One region of the Colwellia sp. MB3u-4 genome, then DNA from elsewhere that is predicted to be linked to it. Evidence: predicted binding sites of a transcription regulator. Region 1 holds the regulator's gene; the other holds the start of a gene.
What was found. Region 1 encodes sigma-54, which starts transcription at its own class of promoters, with help from an activator protein. Its sites were predicted from a motif close to GTTGGCACGNNNNTNGNNT; they were not measured.
Positions count from the first base shown of each region.

Region 2: the regulator sigma-54 is predicted to act here: its motif matches at 6,728-6,746, upstream of cynS (cyanase).

Region 1 is NZ_JACGVE010000068.1:21,803-30,459, forward strand. Features, by position in the region: gene H4J61_RS03810 (HPr family phosphocarrier protein) at 1-231, opposite strand, end outside; gene rapZ (RNase adapter RapZ) at 237-1,091, opposite strand; gene ptsN (PTS IIA-like nitrogen regulatory protein PtsN) at 1,098-1,556, opposite strand; gene hpf (ribosome hibernation promoting factor) at 1,586-1,873, opposite strand; gene H4J61_RS03830 (RNA polymerase factor sigma-54) at 1,910-3,415, opposite strand; gene lptB (LPS export ABC transporter ATP-binding protein) at 3,467-4,198, opposite strand; gene lptA (lipopolysaccharide transport periplasmic protein LptA) at 4,199-4,744, opposite strand; gene lptC (LPS export ABC transporter periplasmic protein LptC) at 4,710-5,276, opposite strand; gene kdsC (3-deoxy-manno-octulosonate-8-phosphatase KdsC) at 5,273-5,818, opposite strand; gene H4J61_RS03855 (KpsF/GutQ family sugar-phosphate isomerase) at 5,821-6,786, opposite strand; gene H4J61_RS03860 (calcium/sodium antiporter) at 6,803-7,783, opposite strand; gene mlaF (phospholipid ABC transporter ATP-binding protein MlaF) at 8,150-8,657, shown strand, end outside.
Region 2 is NZ_JACGVE010000067.1:26,935-35,591, forward strand. Features, by position in the region: gene H4J61_RS03595 (xanthine dehydrogenase family protein molybdopterin-binding subunit) at 1-1,326, shown strand, start outside; gene H4J61_RS03600 (ice-binding family protein) at 2,135-2,899, shown strand; gene H4J61_RS03605 (bifunctional protein-serine/threonine kinase/phosphatase) at 3,118-4,821, opposite strand; gene H4J61_RS03610 (formate/nitrite transporter family protein) at 5,151-5,963, opposite strand; gene cynS (cyanase) at 6,142-6,582, opposite strand; gene H4J61_RS03620 (sigma-54-dependent Fis family transcriptional regulator) at 6,920-8,657, shown strand, end outside.

The sequences.
Region 1 (8,657 bases):
TAAGGCTTGTTCAGCATCTTTGCCAGAGGCAATAACCTTGACGGTTTTACCTTGGGCGCCTGCCAGCAGCATTAGGCCCATAATACTATTCGCGTCTGCTCGGTTTTCGTCTAATTCAATAATGACTTTAGCGGTAAATTTTTGGCTTAATTGGGCAAGCTTAGAAGCCGCTCGGGCATGTAGCCCAAGTTTATTGATGATAAGTACATTACGGCTCGTCGGCTTGCTCATCTTAGCTATGTGCCTTCAACGGTTAAATCACGGTGGCGAGACTGCACATCTTTACGCTCTTTACGCATATTATTTGCCAGTAATTCGGCAATATAAACCGAACGATGCTTGCCACCCGTACAACCAATAGCAATGGTGATATAACTGCGATTATTACGTTCTAAGTGGGGTAACCAGGTCATCATAAAACTGTTAATTTGCCAAACAAATTTAGTCACAATGGGCTGGCTAGCAAGAAAGTCTTGTACCGGTTTGTCTAAACCTGTGTAGCCTTTTAGCTCTTTATCCCAAAATGGGTTAGGTAAAAAGCGTGCATCAAAAACATAATCAGCATCTTGTGGTACACCATGTTTAAAACCAAATGATTCAAACACAACCACCATTGAACCAGACGTTTTACCCAGAATTCGCTCTCTAACTAAGTCAGCGAGTTGGTGTGGTGTTAGTTGACTGGTATTGATGTATAAGTCTGCCCGACTGGAAATGGGCTCAAGTAATTTTTTCTCCAAGGCAATGGCTTGGTCTAGCGCAATATTTTGCTTGATCAACGGATGTAAACGTCGCGTTTCACTGAACCGGCGAATAAGGTCACTATCATCAGCATCTAAATACAGTATGCTCAATTCTACTGCATTGGGCAGGTATTCAATAATTTCGGGTACGTCGTTAGGATCGGCTGGCAGGTTACGAACATCGAGACTTACGGCAACATTTTCATAATCATTAATCACCGTATGGGTAAGTGCGGGTAACAAGTTGACAGGGATATTATCAACACAATAATAACCTAAATCCTCTAAAACACGCAGTGCAACACTTTTCCCTGAGCCTGAACGGCCACTTACAATAATTAATTTCATCCGTGTTTAACTCGCTTGTTGTATTAACTGAAACAGTTCTTGATTACTTTGGCATTTACGCACTTGCTTGCAAAATTGCTTGTTACGAAAAATTTTTGCGATACTTTGCAGCGTACTCAAGTGGCTCTGGCATTCTTCTTCAGGAACAAATAAGGCGATAAAAATATCAACGGGACGATGATCAACAGCGTCAAAATTAATCGCTTGTTCTGTGGTAATAACCACGGCAATAGGTTTCGTAGGCGTAGCATTTTCTAAACGGCCATGAGGTATAGCAATGCCATTACCTATGCCCGTTGAGCCCAATCTTTCACGCTTAACTAAACTTTCTAAAAGCTGAAAAGTATCATGGCTGTCGAGTTTATCGGCGGCCAAGCGACTTAAATATTCTAATATACGTTTTTTACTGGCACCCGGTGCTGCACAAATAGTGCAGTCCGGGGTTAAGATGTCTTGCAACTTCATAAACTTCTAAGACCTATAGCGAAATGGCGCTAATGTTTGTTGATTTTGCCTTTATATTTCAAGATTTGGCGATCTAGCTTGTCAATTAATGCATCAATCGATGCATACATGTCACTATGTTGTGCCTTAGCATGAACTTCAGTGCCACTTAAGTGCACCGTTGATTCGGCAATCTGATTCTGTTTTTCTACCGTTAATACTACATGTACATTATTGATATGATCAAAGTGACGCTCTAGTTTTTCAAACTTGCCATTGACATAATCACGTAATGAATCGGTAACATCGACATGGTGTCCAGTAAGATTAATTTGCATATATTTCAATCCTCTTTATTGGCTGAATAAAACTGCCTACAATAGGCTTTTACGTTGATTTGATGGCGGTATAGAAAGTGACTCTCGATATTTGGCAATGGTACGCCTTGCCACTTGTATACCTTGTTCTGCTAAAATATCTGCCATTTTACTGTCGCTGAGTGGTTTTGCAGGTACTTCGGCAGCCACTAGCTTTTTAATTAATTCACGAATAGCCGTTGATGAACATTCGCCGCCGTTTTCAGTACTTACGTGGCTAGAAAAAAAGTACTTAAGCTCAAAAATCCCTCTAGGTGTGTGCATATATTTTTGCGTGGTCACACGAGAAATGGTTGATTCATGCATATCTACGGCTTCGGCAATATCGTTCAATACCATAGGGCGCATTGACTCAGGTCCGTGTTCAAAAAAGCCTTGTTGGCGTTGCACAATACAATTTGAAACCTTTAAAAGTGTTTCGTTACGGCTTTCTAAGCTTTTAATAAACCATTTTGCTTCTTGCAAGTTAGAGCGAATAAATTGATTATCAGTAGATGACTTCATTGAACGAGACATAGCGGCGTATTGCTGATTAACCGATAGTTTAGGGGCAGTGTCAGGATTGAGCTCTACTGTCCAGCGGCCGTTTTTCTTTTCAACAGACACGTCTGGGATAACATATTGTTCTTCACTTTTGATGACGCTATCACCTGGACGGGGATCTAAGCTTTGTATTAGGCGAATAACTTCGCGTAATTGCTCTTCTTTCAAGCGTAATTTACGCATCAATTGACGATAATCGCGATTACCGAGCAAGTCAATATACTCGCTGACAGCGATTTTGCTTTCCGCTAACCAAGGGGTATCTTTAGCAAATTGATTGAGCTGAATACGCAAGCACTCTGGAATTGAACGGGCAGCAACACCAATGGGGTCAAATACGTTAATACGCTTTAACACCACTTCAATTTCATCAAGTTCTACACCATCAATACCGACACTCTCTAAGATCTCTTCGGCTGAAACGGTTAAATAACCTGCTTCATCTATGGCTTCAATAATGGCAATGGCAATGGTTCTATCAGTGTCAGTAAAGGGCGTTAGTTCCATTTGCCAAATTAGATGGTCTTGTAATGAGTCTTTCGTTTCACCTTGATAAGTATAATCTTCTGAGGCATGACCAACACCGCCACTACTAACACCAGCACTGAAGTTATCATCCCATGTGCTATCGCTGTTGAGTTCTTCGGGGATGTCTGTTTTTGCTAAACCTTCAGAGGAGCTAATTTCGTCTATCGAGGGAGTGGAGTCTTCGCTGCCATCAGAGGATGCTGCTGAGTTTTCGCCTACCGTTACCGAATATCCTGCTTCTAAATGGTCAGGGGTACTTTCTGAATTGTTATCGTGCGTTTCGTCAACTTCAAGCAAAGGATTACTTTCAAGTGCTTCTTGAATCTCTAGTTGAAGATCCAAAGTTGATAATTGCAACAGTTTGATCGCCTGCTGCAATTGCGGGGTCATCGTTAACTGTTGTCCGATACGGAGTTGCAGAGTAGGACGCATTTACGTTTTCTTTTCCCTATTCAAATTCATTAATTCAATTGGTTTTATTCACTATAGCGTGAATTGTTCACCAAGGTATACATCTCTTACATGTTGATTTGCAAGAATTTGCTTTGAATTACCTTCAGCGATAAGTTCGCCATGACTAACGATGTAGGCATGCTCACAAACATCAAGTGTTTCTCGCACATTGTGATCTGTGATCAATATACCTATGCCACGATCTTTTAAGTGTAGGATAATTTTTTTTATATCACCTACTGAAATCGGGTCAACACCGGCAAAGGGTTCATCCAGTAATATAAATTTAGGATCTGCAGCTAATGCCCGGGCTATTTCAACTCGTCGGCGCTCACCGCCAGATAAACTCATGCCTAAGTTATCTTTTATATGGCCTATGTTGAACTCTTCTAATAAATGTTCAAGTTTTTCTTGTCGGTCAACATCACTAAGTGATTTACGTGTTTGTAAAATGGCCATGATGTTGTCATGTACCGATAACTTACGAAAAATAGAGGCTTCTTGTGGTAAATAACCGATACCTTTTCTCGCGCGCTCGTGCATCGGCAGTAAGGTTATATCTTCATCATTTAAGACAATTGAGCCACTGTCGTTCTTTACCAAGCCAACAATCATATAAAAAGAGGTAGTTTTACCTGCGCCATTTGGCCCTAATAAGCCAACAATTTGTCCAGCGGAAACGTGCATACTGACGTTTTTAACCACTTTTCTGCCTTTATAGGACTTGGCAAGGCCGGTTGCTGATAATGTAGAAGTTGACATTTACTCTTGCTTATCCTTTGATTTTATAGGCAATTCAGTTTTGTTCTTTGGCTGTAATACGGTTTCAACTTTAGCATTTTCTAGGCTTTCGGCATTGACATATTCTGTGGCAAAATTGTAGGTGATTTTACTGCCGCTCACTTTACTGCCTTCTTGGCTAAGGAGAGCATTGCCTGAAATAACGACGGTATTCATACTCGGCTCATAACGGATTTCATTGGCTTGCAAATTGATTGGGCTACCATCTTGAAGCGTTTGTTCAAAGGTCGCTGGAGAGCCTTTGGCAATATAAATTTTGCTGTCACTGTTTTCTTGGGTGATAACCTGTACTAACTCGGCATGTATGGTTAGTGTGCCTTGAGAAATAATGACATTATCAATATAACTGAATATTTTATTTTTGAGATCGGCAGCTTGGCGTGAAGAAGATATTTTAATCTCTTGTTCTACGTTAAATTTTTCTGCACTTGCGACAGGCACTAATAATGCTAACGCCGTGAGACAATATAAGTTATTTTTTAATTTTTTTATAAATAGTTTGTACATGTTCGGTCAATGTCATCTGTGTTGTGTTTAAGTCTACAATTAATCCTGAGCCATACATAGTAAATCCTTTACCTAATATTAAGATAGTTTGCTCTGAGCTGATAATATTAGTTTTTAAGTCCATTTCTAAATTTTTACCATGCACTTCCTGTATCAAACTTTCTTTATCAGTGGCGATTAAACGTACGCGATTTGCTAATTTTACGCGATTGTTATTATACAAGGTGCCTTCATTGGCGGTGATTTGCCAAGTAGGTTTGTTGTTCCTTGGGTATAAGGTATAGCGTGGATATTCAAAGTGTGTGACCCCTAATTCAGCATAATGTTCCATGCGTTTTGCTTCTACATTATAAGATAATGCCCCAGTGGTTTTATAAACATCACTGTTAAGGTTTTCAGCAATAAATTCAGGGTTATTCGCGGTATCGAGAATGTTGCTGGTTTCTTCCTTCGCGCCATACCATTCAAGTAAGCCATAGGTGGTTAAGGCCAATAAAAATAAGCTTATACTAACAAGGTATATGCGATTCATACGCTTGAACCCGTGGCATCAGCTAAGGTGTTTTGGCTTTGCATAATAAGATCGCAAGTCTCGCGCACGGCGCCGAAACCACCTCGGGTATAGGTGATGTAGTCACAAGATTTTAAAATGGCGGGGTGTGCGTCATTAACCGCAATACTAAAACCAACATAATTAAGGCAGTCAAAATCTGGCATATCATCGCCGATGTAAGCCACTTGTTCAGGCGCTAACTTTAATGCGGCGAGCATAGCTTTTAAAGCCGGTAGCTTATTTTCTTCACCTTGTACTATGTGCTTAACATTTAATGCACTCATCCGGGTTTGCACAATAGTTGAGGTTCTGCCCGTGATCACCGCTACATCAACGCCGCTTGCACCTAAGGCTTTAACGCCATAACCATCTTTAGTATGAAAGGCTTTTAATTCTTCACCATTATTACCTAAGTAAATACGACCATCTGAAAAAACGCCGTCTATATCACAAACAAAGAGTTTGATTTTTTGCGCTTTTTGCCAAACACTTTGCGCTACTTTTCCGTATAAACTGTTCAACTTTAGAGCACTCCAGATTTTAATAAGTCATGCATGTTCATCGCGCCAATGGGTTGGTTATTATCGTTAACAATAATTAAGCCATTAATTTTTTTGTCTTCCATGATCTTTAATGCTTCAGCCGCCAGCATATCTTGCTTAGCCACTAAAGGGTTTTTTGTCATTACGCTGGTAATGCTGTCTTGGTGAATATTAATTTCTTCATCTAAAATACGGCGTAAATCACCATCAGTAAACAGGCCTATTAAGCTATTGTTTGCGTCAACAACAGCGGTCATACCCAAGCCTTTTAGTGACATTTCAACTAAGGCATCTTTTATTTTAGCTGCTTGGCTTACTGTTGGCAGACGTTCGTCTTTGTGCATGATATCGGCCAAGCGTAATAATAGCCTTTTACCTAAGCTGCCACCGGGGTGAGATAAGGCAAAATCATCGGCAGTAAAGCCGCGCGCATTCAATAAAGCCACCGCTAGGGCATCGCCCATAACTAAGGCTGCTGTGGTGCTAGAGGTGGGTGCCAAGCCTAATGGGCAAGCCTCTTGTGCTACTTTTACACAAACATGGCTATCGGCAAGTTTAGCCAGCGTAGAGTCAGGATTACCCGTCATGGCGATGAGTTTTGTGCCGATACGCTTTAGAACCGGAATAATGGCCAAGACTTCGCCAGTTTCACCCGAATTAGAAATGGTCAGTACCACGTCATCAACAGTCACCATACCTAGATCGCCATGGCTTGCTTCCCCCGGGTGAATAAAAAATGCGGGTGTGCCGGTACTGGCTAAAGTTGCGGCAATTTTGCCACCAATATGGCCCGACTTGCCCATACCGATCACGATGACGCGGCCCCGACAATTAAACATTAACTCACAAGCTTGAGCAAAGTCGTCGTCAATAAATTGCGACAATTGTGCAATAGCTTGCTGCTCAATGTTAATGACATTTAGGGCTAATTGTTTAAAGTTTTTCATTGCTATAAACCACTTGTTACCTGTTGATTTGACTAAAAAGTAGCACTTGATAACCAATAAATACGGCTAATAATAGTAACCCTTTCGCCCGCGTGATGCGAAACTTTCCACCTCGACTAAAACAAAGTATAAATAATAAGAAGGTTGTTGCCAGCATAAATGGCGCGTCACGCACCGCGGCGGCATTATCGATATCGCCCGGCGCAATTAAGCCAGCTAACGATAAAACCGCAAGAATATTAAAGATATTTGAACCAATAATATTACCGAGCGCTAAATCATCTTCTTTTTTTATGATACTCATAATACTGGCAGCTAACTCAGGTAGGCTAGTGCCAATAGCAATAACCGTTAAGCCGATGACTAAATCACTAATACCAAAAGCTTTGGCGATAAATATTGATGAGTCAACCAGAAAACTAGCACTGAGCGGCAGTAGTATCATACCGACCACTAACCAGATTACCGATTGTTTGGTACTGACCCCATCAGGCACTTCTTGTTCTGCTTCTAAGACCATTTTATCGTCGATAGGGTTTTGTTTTGCACGCCTTAACGTGACGACAAGTAAGGTGGCGATATAAAGTACAAAACCAATAATCAGTATTAAGCCTTCATTAAAACTAAAGTTGCTGTTTGCTAGCATATAGGTCGCGATAGCCGTAACAACCAAAATAAGCGGGATTTCACGTTTAATGGTCGTTGAGGAAACGGATAAAGGATGAAACAGTGCGGTTAAGCCTAACACTAACGCAATGTTGGTAATATTTGAGCCAATGGCATTGCCGACGGCAGTATCTACATTACCCTGTAAAGAAGCGGTGACCGCTATCATCATTTCAGGTGCTGAAGAGCCCATAGCAACAATAGTTAAGCCAATTATCATGGGAGAAATACCCAGATTTCGTGCTAATGCTGAGGCACCAAATACAAATTTGTCTGCACTCCACACTAAAGTGATTAGTGAAAGTAATAAGATCAAAATTTGGATGAACATTCAAAGCTCCTGTTTGGCTAAGATAAATAAATAGTGTTTGTGCTAATTGATGAAAGACAAAGAGGAATTATAAACCACTGATGGTAACCGATGACACTCAATTAATACTCATTTTGCTAACATAACGTGAGCGAAAAGCATTATAAACTTTTTCTGATATTATTGGCACGTGGATTGACAATAAAATAACTAAGCCAAAAAAAAGGCTTATTCATTACGCTAACTTTACACTTGCGTTACATTTATATACTTTTGGTTACTCTTTTAGCACTAAATAGTTGTGAATTTGTAATGACTGAGGTGTTGCGCTGCGGTAGAATTCTACTACATAAAACAATAATTAACAGTGATGTTATTCCAAGCGATATGTCTGAAATTTTAGTTGATATCAAAAACATGACCTTTAAGCGTAACGAGCGTGTTATTTATGATGGCATTAGTTTGTCTATTCCTAAAGGTAAAGTTACCGCGATAATGGGGCCAAGTGGTATTGGTAAAACAACGTTATTGCGCTTAATTGGTGGTCAAATTAAACCAGAGTCTGGGCAGATCCTTTTCGATGGCCACGACATTCCTAAATTGTCTCGTAGTGCGTTATATGACATACGTAAACGTATGAGTATGTTATTTCAAAGTGGTGCCTTGTTTACCGACATGAGTGTCTACGACAATATCGCCTTTCCTATACGCGAGCATACTCAGTTATCAGAAGACATCATTGAAAAAATGGTGCTAATGAAATTAGAAGCGGTGGGTTTGCGTGGAGCAAGAAATTTACGCCCCAATGAGCTCTCTGGTGGTATGGCGCGTCGAGCAGCCTTAGCTCGCTCAATTGCGCTTGATCCTGAATTGATACTTTATGATGAGCCCTTTG
Region 2 (8,657 bases), on a different contig from region 1:
GTTACTGATAAGAGCGAAGGCGGATTGTTTATTGATCAGGGTGATTTCTCAGCGGCAAGTACTAAAGCTGATAAAGCGATTGATGCAGTTTATCGCACGCATACCGTTTTACACTTCGCTTTAGAGCCAGTTAACGCCACCGTAGAAGAAAAAGATGGTCTTTGGCATGTTTATACCGGTAATCAATGGCAGTCATTAACCTTGCCAGCGATCGCCAAAGCGCTGCAAGTAACTGATGACAAAGTTGTTATGCATCAGCAATATCTCGGTGGTGGTTTTGGTCGTCGTTTATTCGGCGATTATGCGATACCTGCGGTATTAACCGCTAAAGCAATTGGCAAGCCAGTAAAAATGGTATTTACTCGTGAAGATGACTCTAGATTTGATCAACCCAGATCGCCGTCTGTCGTCTCGTTTCGAGCGGTGTTTGATCAGGAAAATAAATTTACCGGTATGGAGCATGCACTGGCTGCCGGTTGGCCAACCTTAGCCATGGCACCAGGATTTATGCCTGAAAGCTTAGATAAAAAAACGCGTGTTGATATGTTTTCTACCAGTGGTGCCGATCACTGGTACAGCATGGACAATCATCGTGTGCGCGTGGTCAATAATAGCCTAGCACAAGAAACCATACTGCCTGGTTGGTTAAGATCTGTTGGGCAGGGTTGGATTGTTTGGGGATTAGAATCATTTATTGATGAAATTGCCCATCAAAGCAAAACTGATCCGATTGATTTTCGCTTATCCATGCTTGACGGTTTAGGTAAACAAGCCGGTAAAGCACCAGAAAGTGTCGGTGGTGCCAAGCGATTAGCGAATGTACTCAACATTCTTAAGCAAAAAACCAAAGATGTTAAACTCGCTAAGAATGAAGGCATGGGTGTTGCGATAAGTTCGGGACAAGAACGTACCATGCCGGCTTGGATGGCTTGTGCTGCTCAGGTTCATGTTGAGCCTAGCTCAGGAAAAATAACCGTTAAAAAGCTCACCATGATTGTTGATGCTGGTGTTATTGTTCACCCGGATGGCGCATTAGCGCAAGTTCAAGGCTCTATGCTTTGGGGAACAAGTTTAGCTTTACACGAACAAAGCCCGATAGAAAATGGTCAGGTGAGTAATCTCAACTTAAACACCTACTCACCATTACGTATGAGTGACGTACCTGAGCTCGATATTGAATTTGTTGAAAGCGATGAGTTTCCTGTCGGCTTGGGCGAACCTGGCGTAGTATCGATAGCACCCGCGATAGCCAATGCTATTTTTCAAATAACGGGTGTTAGAGTGCGAGATTTACCTATTACCGCCGCAGCAATCAAAAATGCTTAAGCAATAAAGGTTGTCACTTTTAAGTGAGTTATAGTGAGTATATAAAGGCTATAACTAACTCGTTTATTAAAGCCCTTAGTTGTCTTCATCGCGACTAAGGGCTTTTTATTTTCAGCTCCCATGCTAAATGTGCCTGCACATTCTAGACTCAATATTTTTATGCTGCATGCAATACTTAGCTAAACAGCTAAACAGCTAAACAGCTAAACTCAGCATATACAATGTAGGCTGTGGATTAGCCGTTGTTGAGCAGAGAACCCCCCCTAACTGACAATCGCTCAAAGGTTGTTCATCTTGAAATAATCAAGGCATTGCTGGCAAAAGTCTAGCTTAAGGGTAAGTGTTGACCTGCTACTAAACCTTCCCTGTGTTCAACACTATGGCCGTTAAACTGTATGAAGTCATAATAGGAAAACTTTTACCCTAGGTGCTTGTGGATTGAGTACCAATATTGTTTAACCTAGTGGTGGATAAATACTGATTGTCGGTAGCTTTATGGTTGCGTTTATTAAATTTTTTAAGCTAAAATCGGGACTTCAATGTTCTTTTTATTGTTATTATTTTCTGGCGACGTCCATCAAGCGGTAAGTGAGATAAATAGCGATAACAGTGCCTGAAGGTGTTTTTCAATGGTTAATTCACCCTAGGGATTTAATGAAAAATTCATTAAAATATATCAGTTGTTATTATAAGTTATCTTGCTACTAGCAACATATGCTTTCGTTTTTATGTTTAAATAGCCAAAATGGAATCTTATTAGTAACAACTTTGTTACTTGAAGTTAACAGTTCCATATGGAGAAATATTTTTGAAGATATTAATAAGTAATGCGAAAAAATCACTATTACCACTCATTATCGCTAGTTTATTTGCTGGAAATGCTATGGCTAAAGGAAGTGGAGCGGCTAGTGCTTATGCCGTTGAACTTGGCGCTGCAGGTACTTTCACTATTTTAAGTAAATCTGGCATTACCGATGTGAAAACTTCCGCTATTACAGGCGATGTAGGTACTAGTCCAATTACCGGTGCAGCGCTGCTAATTAGCTGCCCTGAAGTAACAGGCACCATTTTCACGGTTGACGCCAATGGCCCACTTTGTGCGATAAATTCAGCATACGACCTCGGTGTTGCCGTGGGTGATATGGAAACTGCCTATAATGACGCTGCAAGACGCCCAGCAGATAGCACAGAACTTGGCGCAGGAGAAATTGGCGGTTTAACGCTAGTACCTGGCGTTTATAAATGGTCTACGAACGTCAATATCAGCACAGATGTTACCTTTAAGGGCACGTCGAATGATGTTTGGATAATGCAGGTATCAGGTAATTTGAATCAGGCGAATAGCACTAGGGTTACTTTAGCCGGTGGTGCATTAGCCAAGAACATTTTTTGGCAAGTTGCAGGTCAAACTGCCCTTGGAACAGATGCCTTTTTTAAAGGTATTGTTCTGAGTAAAACATTGATTTCTTTGAATACACACACCGAAGTCAAAGGCAGACTCTTCTCTGGAACCGCGGTGACATTGCAAAAAAATACCGTTACAGCACCGGTTGAATTTCCTGTAAGGCCATAATTAAAATCAAGGTCTGCTGACTAGTGTAAAGTATCGACACGCTAATGATAAAGAGGGTTAGAGAGTAAACTCTCTAACCCTCTTTTTTATGTCATTGTTCAAAACGGTCAAAATTTATTTATTGCAAAAACTCATTTATTGCAATAAATAATAGCGACAATTTTGTTAATTTCAAGCTAAGTCATGAACGTATAAATTCACACACTGGAAAATATTTTTTAAAGTGCCTGTACAATCAACAGCAGTAATAGAATAAGACTAACCCATTGCCAAAACATGACAGGATCACGCTGTATTAGCGGCGGTTTAGTTTTTGTTAAAAATAGTTTATTCGGCTGTCGCAAGTCATGAACAAACTCCGATAACACAGAGTAGCGTTTTAAGGGATCAATTTTTAAAGCGCGTTCAAGTGTATCGTCAATCCAAAGGGGTAATTCAGTATTATCATTGATCATCGATTTATAGTTGAGCTTACGTTGCGCTGATACGCTGTTCGCTTGTGCTATTTCACGACCATATGGAAATTTACCTGATAACATTTGATAAGTGATCACGCCCAACGAATAAAGGTCAGATGCCTGTGTGCCTAATTGTCCTAAAAAATATTCAGGGGCTGAATAACGAATGGTACCGCGCATAATTTCTTCGGTGTTAGCATCGGTAACACCGGCAATAAAGGTTGAGCCAAAGTCTATTATTTTTACCGTCTTAGTATTGTCGATCATGATATTAGCTGGGCGTAAGTCTTGATGTATCATGTCTTGGCGGTGAAAAGCCTGTAAGCCTTTTGCGGTTTGCTCAATAATGTTTCTAACTTGTTCTAAGCTTGGTTTTGGATGGTCTATCATCCATTGATTTAACGAAATGCCATCAATAAATTCTGTCACTAAATATAAATAATGACGTTTTCTTTTCGGAAGAATCGCTTTAACAACATGTGGATTGTTAATGCGTTTAGCTATCCATTCTTCTAGCATAAAACGCTCAAGGTATTGCTTGTCGGTTCTTAATTCAGTGGATGGCGTTTTTATCACTAAGGTTTGCTGTGTGTCGTTGTCGCGTGCTAAAAAAACATGGCTTCGGCTACTAATATATATTTCGCGGATAATTTCATAACCATCAAACTGCATTCTTGGTGAAAGTCTTGGCGGTAATGGCAATAAGGTGAGTTGATGCACTTCATCAAGTTGATAGCTGGGCACGTTATCAATACGGACAATTTGAACACTGAGGTTGTCATCACTTCCTAAGGCAAGTGCTTGTGCAATAATGGTATCAGCAGCATTTTCTAAGCTCTGGGCATTGTTAATGCTATTGGCGATTTGAGCATTATTTAAAAACTCATAAACGCCATCAGTGGCAATAATATAGATATCGCCTTGCTCAAGTAGCTGGCTTTGATAATCAATGTCAAATGTTTGGTTAATCCCTAAAGCGCGAGTTAAATAGCTAACATCGGCGGAAACAACTCGGCGGTGATCTTCGGTTAATTGCTCTAATTGTTGACCTGATAAACGATAAATTCGCGTATCACCTGAATGAAAAAGGTGTGCCGTATTTGACTTTAATATCAGCGCACTGAAGGTGCAGACGTAGCCTTTGTCTTTATCAAAGCGATAAGGGCTATTACGTGTTTGTGAATAAAGCCATGAATTAATCGATTTAATGACTTTTTGTGCAGAATTTTTAACAGACCATGAATCAGACGTACAGTAGTAATCCTCTAAAAAACTCGATATTGCTGTTTCACTGGCAATTTGGCTGACGTTACTTGAGCTAATACCATCAGCCATGGCAAGTACAATCCCTTTGCTGCTAAGCATGGGTTCTTTAGGAATGATGTTGCCGAGAAAGTCTTGATTGATTTTTTTTCGACCTTTATTGGTCGCGCCGCCAATACTCACAGTTAATGCTTGACTCATTACTTGTTTCCAATGGTATTAAAATTAGCTTAAATCGGTAAAGTTTGAAGCAATAAAAAGACTTAGTAACCTAAATTACGAAGTCTTTTATCTGCATTGATATTATTCCAAGTTGATTAATTACCTGCTCATTTTTAATGGTTACAATGAAAAACTACGGCGTTATAAAATTTATAAGTAGCATAACTACAGACTAAATTTTATGGCTTGTATTTAGCCATTTTTCCCCATTAAAAAGTAGTTCACTTATTTAATCAAATGGGTATTAGTTATTTATTAATTGACTCATACAAGCTTATGCTTTGAATAAGCCATTGATAAAGCGTGAGTTAAGCAAGTTTTCTGCTTGGCGATGTTTTAACATGTGTAAAGTATAATGGTAAACCTACTAATAATAAGCCACCGGCAAGGTTACCTAGTACCGTTGGAATTTCGTTCCATACCAAATAATCATAAACAGTAAAGTCACCCCCCATGATCATTGAGAATGGGAATAAGAACATGTTAACAATTGAATGTTCAAAACCCATAAAGAAGAACAACATTACGGGCATCCACATGGCGGCCATTTTAGCACCAGCAGAAGTCGAGATCATCGCACCAACCACACCCATTGATACCATCCAATTACATAACATGCCACGGAAGAATATAGTGATCCAGCCACTTAAGCCATGTTCTTGGTAACCTACGGTTCTTGCTTCACCAATACTTGCTACTTTAGCTGCAATAGCACCGCCGTCAGCCGAATAACCATAGGTTAAAATAAAGGACATTAAAAAGGCTGTGGTCATTGCTCCGCCAAAGTTACCTAGAAAGACCAAGCCCCAGTTACGCATTACACCGCCAAAGGTAACACCAGGACGCTTGTCTAATAAGGCTAATGGTACCAGTGTAAATACACCAGTGAGTAGATCAAACTTCATCAAATAAAGCATGATAAAACCAACAGGGAAAAGACAGGCGCCTAAAATAGGGCTACCTGTTTTAGTTGCCACCGTAATCGCAAATATCGCAGCTAGGCCTAAAATAGCGCCGGCCATAAAAGCACGTATAAGAGTATCTTTGGTAGACATGTAAACTTTCTGTTCACCTGCGTCCACCATCTTGGTTACAAATTCACTGGGTTCTATATAAGCCATTGTTATATCTCTATTTAATAGTAAGGTTAATTCATTTTACTGTTTACCTAACAAAGCAAGTTGAATGCCAGTCATGTAACATGTTAATTCTTATTGAATATATTGTTTTTTACTTGGTTTGTTTGGCTTTATTTGCCAGCGTTGCACAACTTTAATTAGCCTGTCGCACCAAATAAGATCACCATGATTTATAGGGTAAAAATTTACCATTCAAGGTTAAAATGACTCTATCTCCTTTTGGATTTTCTTCTTTTTCTACTTCCATAGAGAAGTCGATAGCACTCATGATGCCGTCACCAAACTTTTCTTGAATAACCTCTTTAAGGGTACCGCCATAGACGCCTACCACTTCGTAGATACGATAAATTAATGGGTCTTGTGGTACTGACTTATCCCACTCTTTGGTTGGGTAGGCCATTAGGGCTTGCTTTGTTTCTTTAGGTAAGGCTAAAAATTCAATTATTTTATCAGCTTCAACTTCAGGCCAACTGTTCATGCCTAAACAGGCGGAGGTTGTCCAAACGATAGACATACCCACAGCGTCTGCAATATTCTGCCAACTAAGTTCTTTTTCATTTTTGATTGCAAATATTGCTTCAGTTACATCGAGCTTATTCATGTGACTTCCTTAAGATTAAAAATATTATTTGATTAAGTTAGCTGTTTAATCTTGGTGCGTTATTTTCAACACAGTGCAAGCATTTTAAATTACGCGTTGATTTAACCATCAAACGACTAACCTTGTTATCTACTGACATTAACAATTGCGAAAACTATGCCAATAGCTCGCATTTAATTAAGCTTCTGATTTTTATTGATATTAATTATTTTACTGGTCTGTACAAGGCCACGATTTTTCGTGATAAACGACATTTCGTGCTGTTTTGCACGAAATTTCGTTGCTTGGCTTAGAAATTGAATGGTGGGGTTAGTTGATAAGTCATCAGGAATTTTTTATGCAAGCGAACTTATTTTTAAATGCACCTAACGCACTGTTATATATTGATCCTTTTAATAATAAAATTTTGCAGTTAAACCACAAAGCTGCAGTATTATTTGCTATCGAAAGCGACGTTGAGTTAGAAAATAATACGTTAACAAAGGTTAGCGTAACGCAGCTTTTTACTGGCTGTTTAGATAAGTTAATTCATTTTACTCAACAAATATTAGCGCAGGGCGAAGCGTGGACAAACGATCTGTTTCTCACCATCAATAATGAAAAAATATATTTAGATATTACGGCTAGCGCTTTAGACAATAAGCTTTTGTTCTCTTGCCAAAGTGCCAAAGTGACTTATGCCCGTTACTACCAAGCAACAGCGCAAGCTAAATATAAAGCGGGTATTGTCCATTGGAATGCTAACGAAAGTGTATTTGAAGAAATTGAGCGACAAAATCAATTGTTACTCAGTGCGGTAGGTGATGGCATATATGGCGTAGATGTTGACGGGAATACCACCTTTGTAAATGCAGCGGCCGAGCAAATATTAGGCTGGGGAAAAGCAGAACTTGTCGGGAAAAGTATTCATGACGTGATTCATCACTCGCATGCCAATGGCGAGCATTACCACGCTTACAAATGCCCGATTTATGCTGCTTTTAAAGATGGAGAAGTACACAGTGTTGATGACGAAGTGTTCTGGTCAAAAAGTGGTATGCCAGTGGCGGTAGAATATAAAAGTACCCCAGTAACTGAAAATGGTTTATTAATCGGCGCCGTAGTTATTTTTCGAGACATAACACAAAGAAAGTCTATTCAAGCTAAATTGTTAAACGCTTTAAAAGAGGTAGATACACTAAAAGAGCGCCTTGAAATGGATAATGCGTATTTGCTTGAAGAATTAAATGCAGATTTTAATCATCACCAGATCATTGGTCAGAGTATGCAGGTGCAGCATATGGTTAATCAAATAGAATTAGTGGCAGCTACTAATGCGAATGTCATCATTACTGGCGAATCAGGTACAGGTAAAGAGTTAATTGCTAGAGCGATTCATGAAGTCAGTGAACGAAAAGCCCGGCCATTAATTAGAGTTAATTGCGCGGCAATACCGGCAGACTTATTTGAAAGTGAATTTTTTGGTCATGTAAAAGGCGCTTTTTCAGGCGCAATATCAGACCGAGTTGGACGCTTTGAACTGGCAGATGGCGCGACTATTTTTTTAGATGAAGTCGGTGAAATTCCTTTACAACTGCAAGGGAAATTATTGCGGGTATTACAAGAGCAGCAGTTTGAGCGGGTAGGAGAGTCGAAAACCAGACATGTTGATGTCAGAGTTATTTCAGCCACTAATCAAAAATTAAAGACCTTAGTTCAGCAGAATAAATTTAGAGAAGACTTATATTTTAGGCTCAATGTATTTCCTATTCATTCACCGGCATTACGAGAGCGTAGCGATGATATTCCGCTTTTAGTAACACATTTTATTGATAAAGTGTGTTTAAACTTTAATCGACCTAAACCACAAGTGTCAGTTTCGCAAATGCAGTATTTAACTCGATACCCTTGGCCCGGCAATATTAGAGAACTGGAAAATATTATTGAACGTCAGATAATCTTAGCCAAAAGTAATAAAATAAACTTCGAGTTTTTGGCTAATGAATCGGTATTTAATCATGAATCATTTAACCCTAAAGTTGCTCCGCAGTTGATGAGAGTAGAGGAGCAAAAATCACTTGAAAAAACGAATTTGG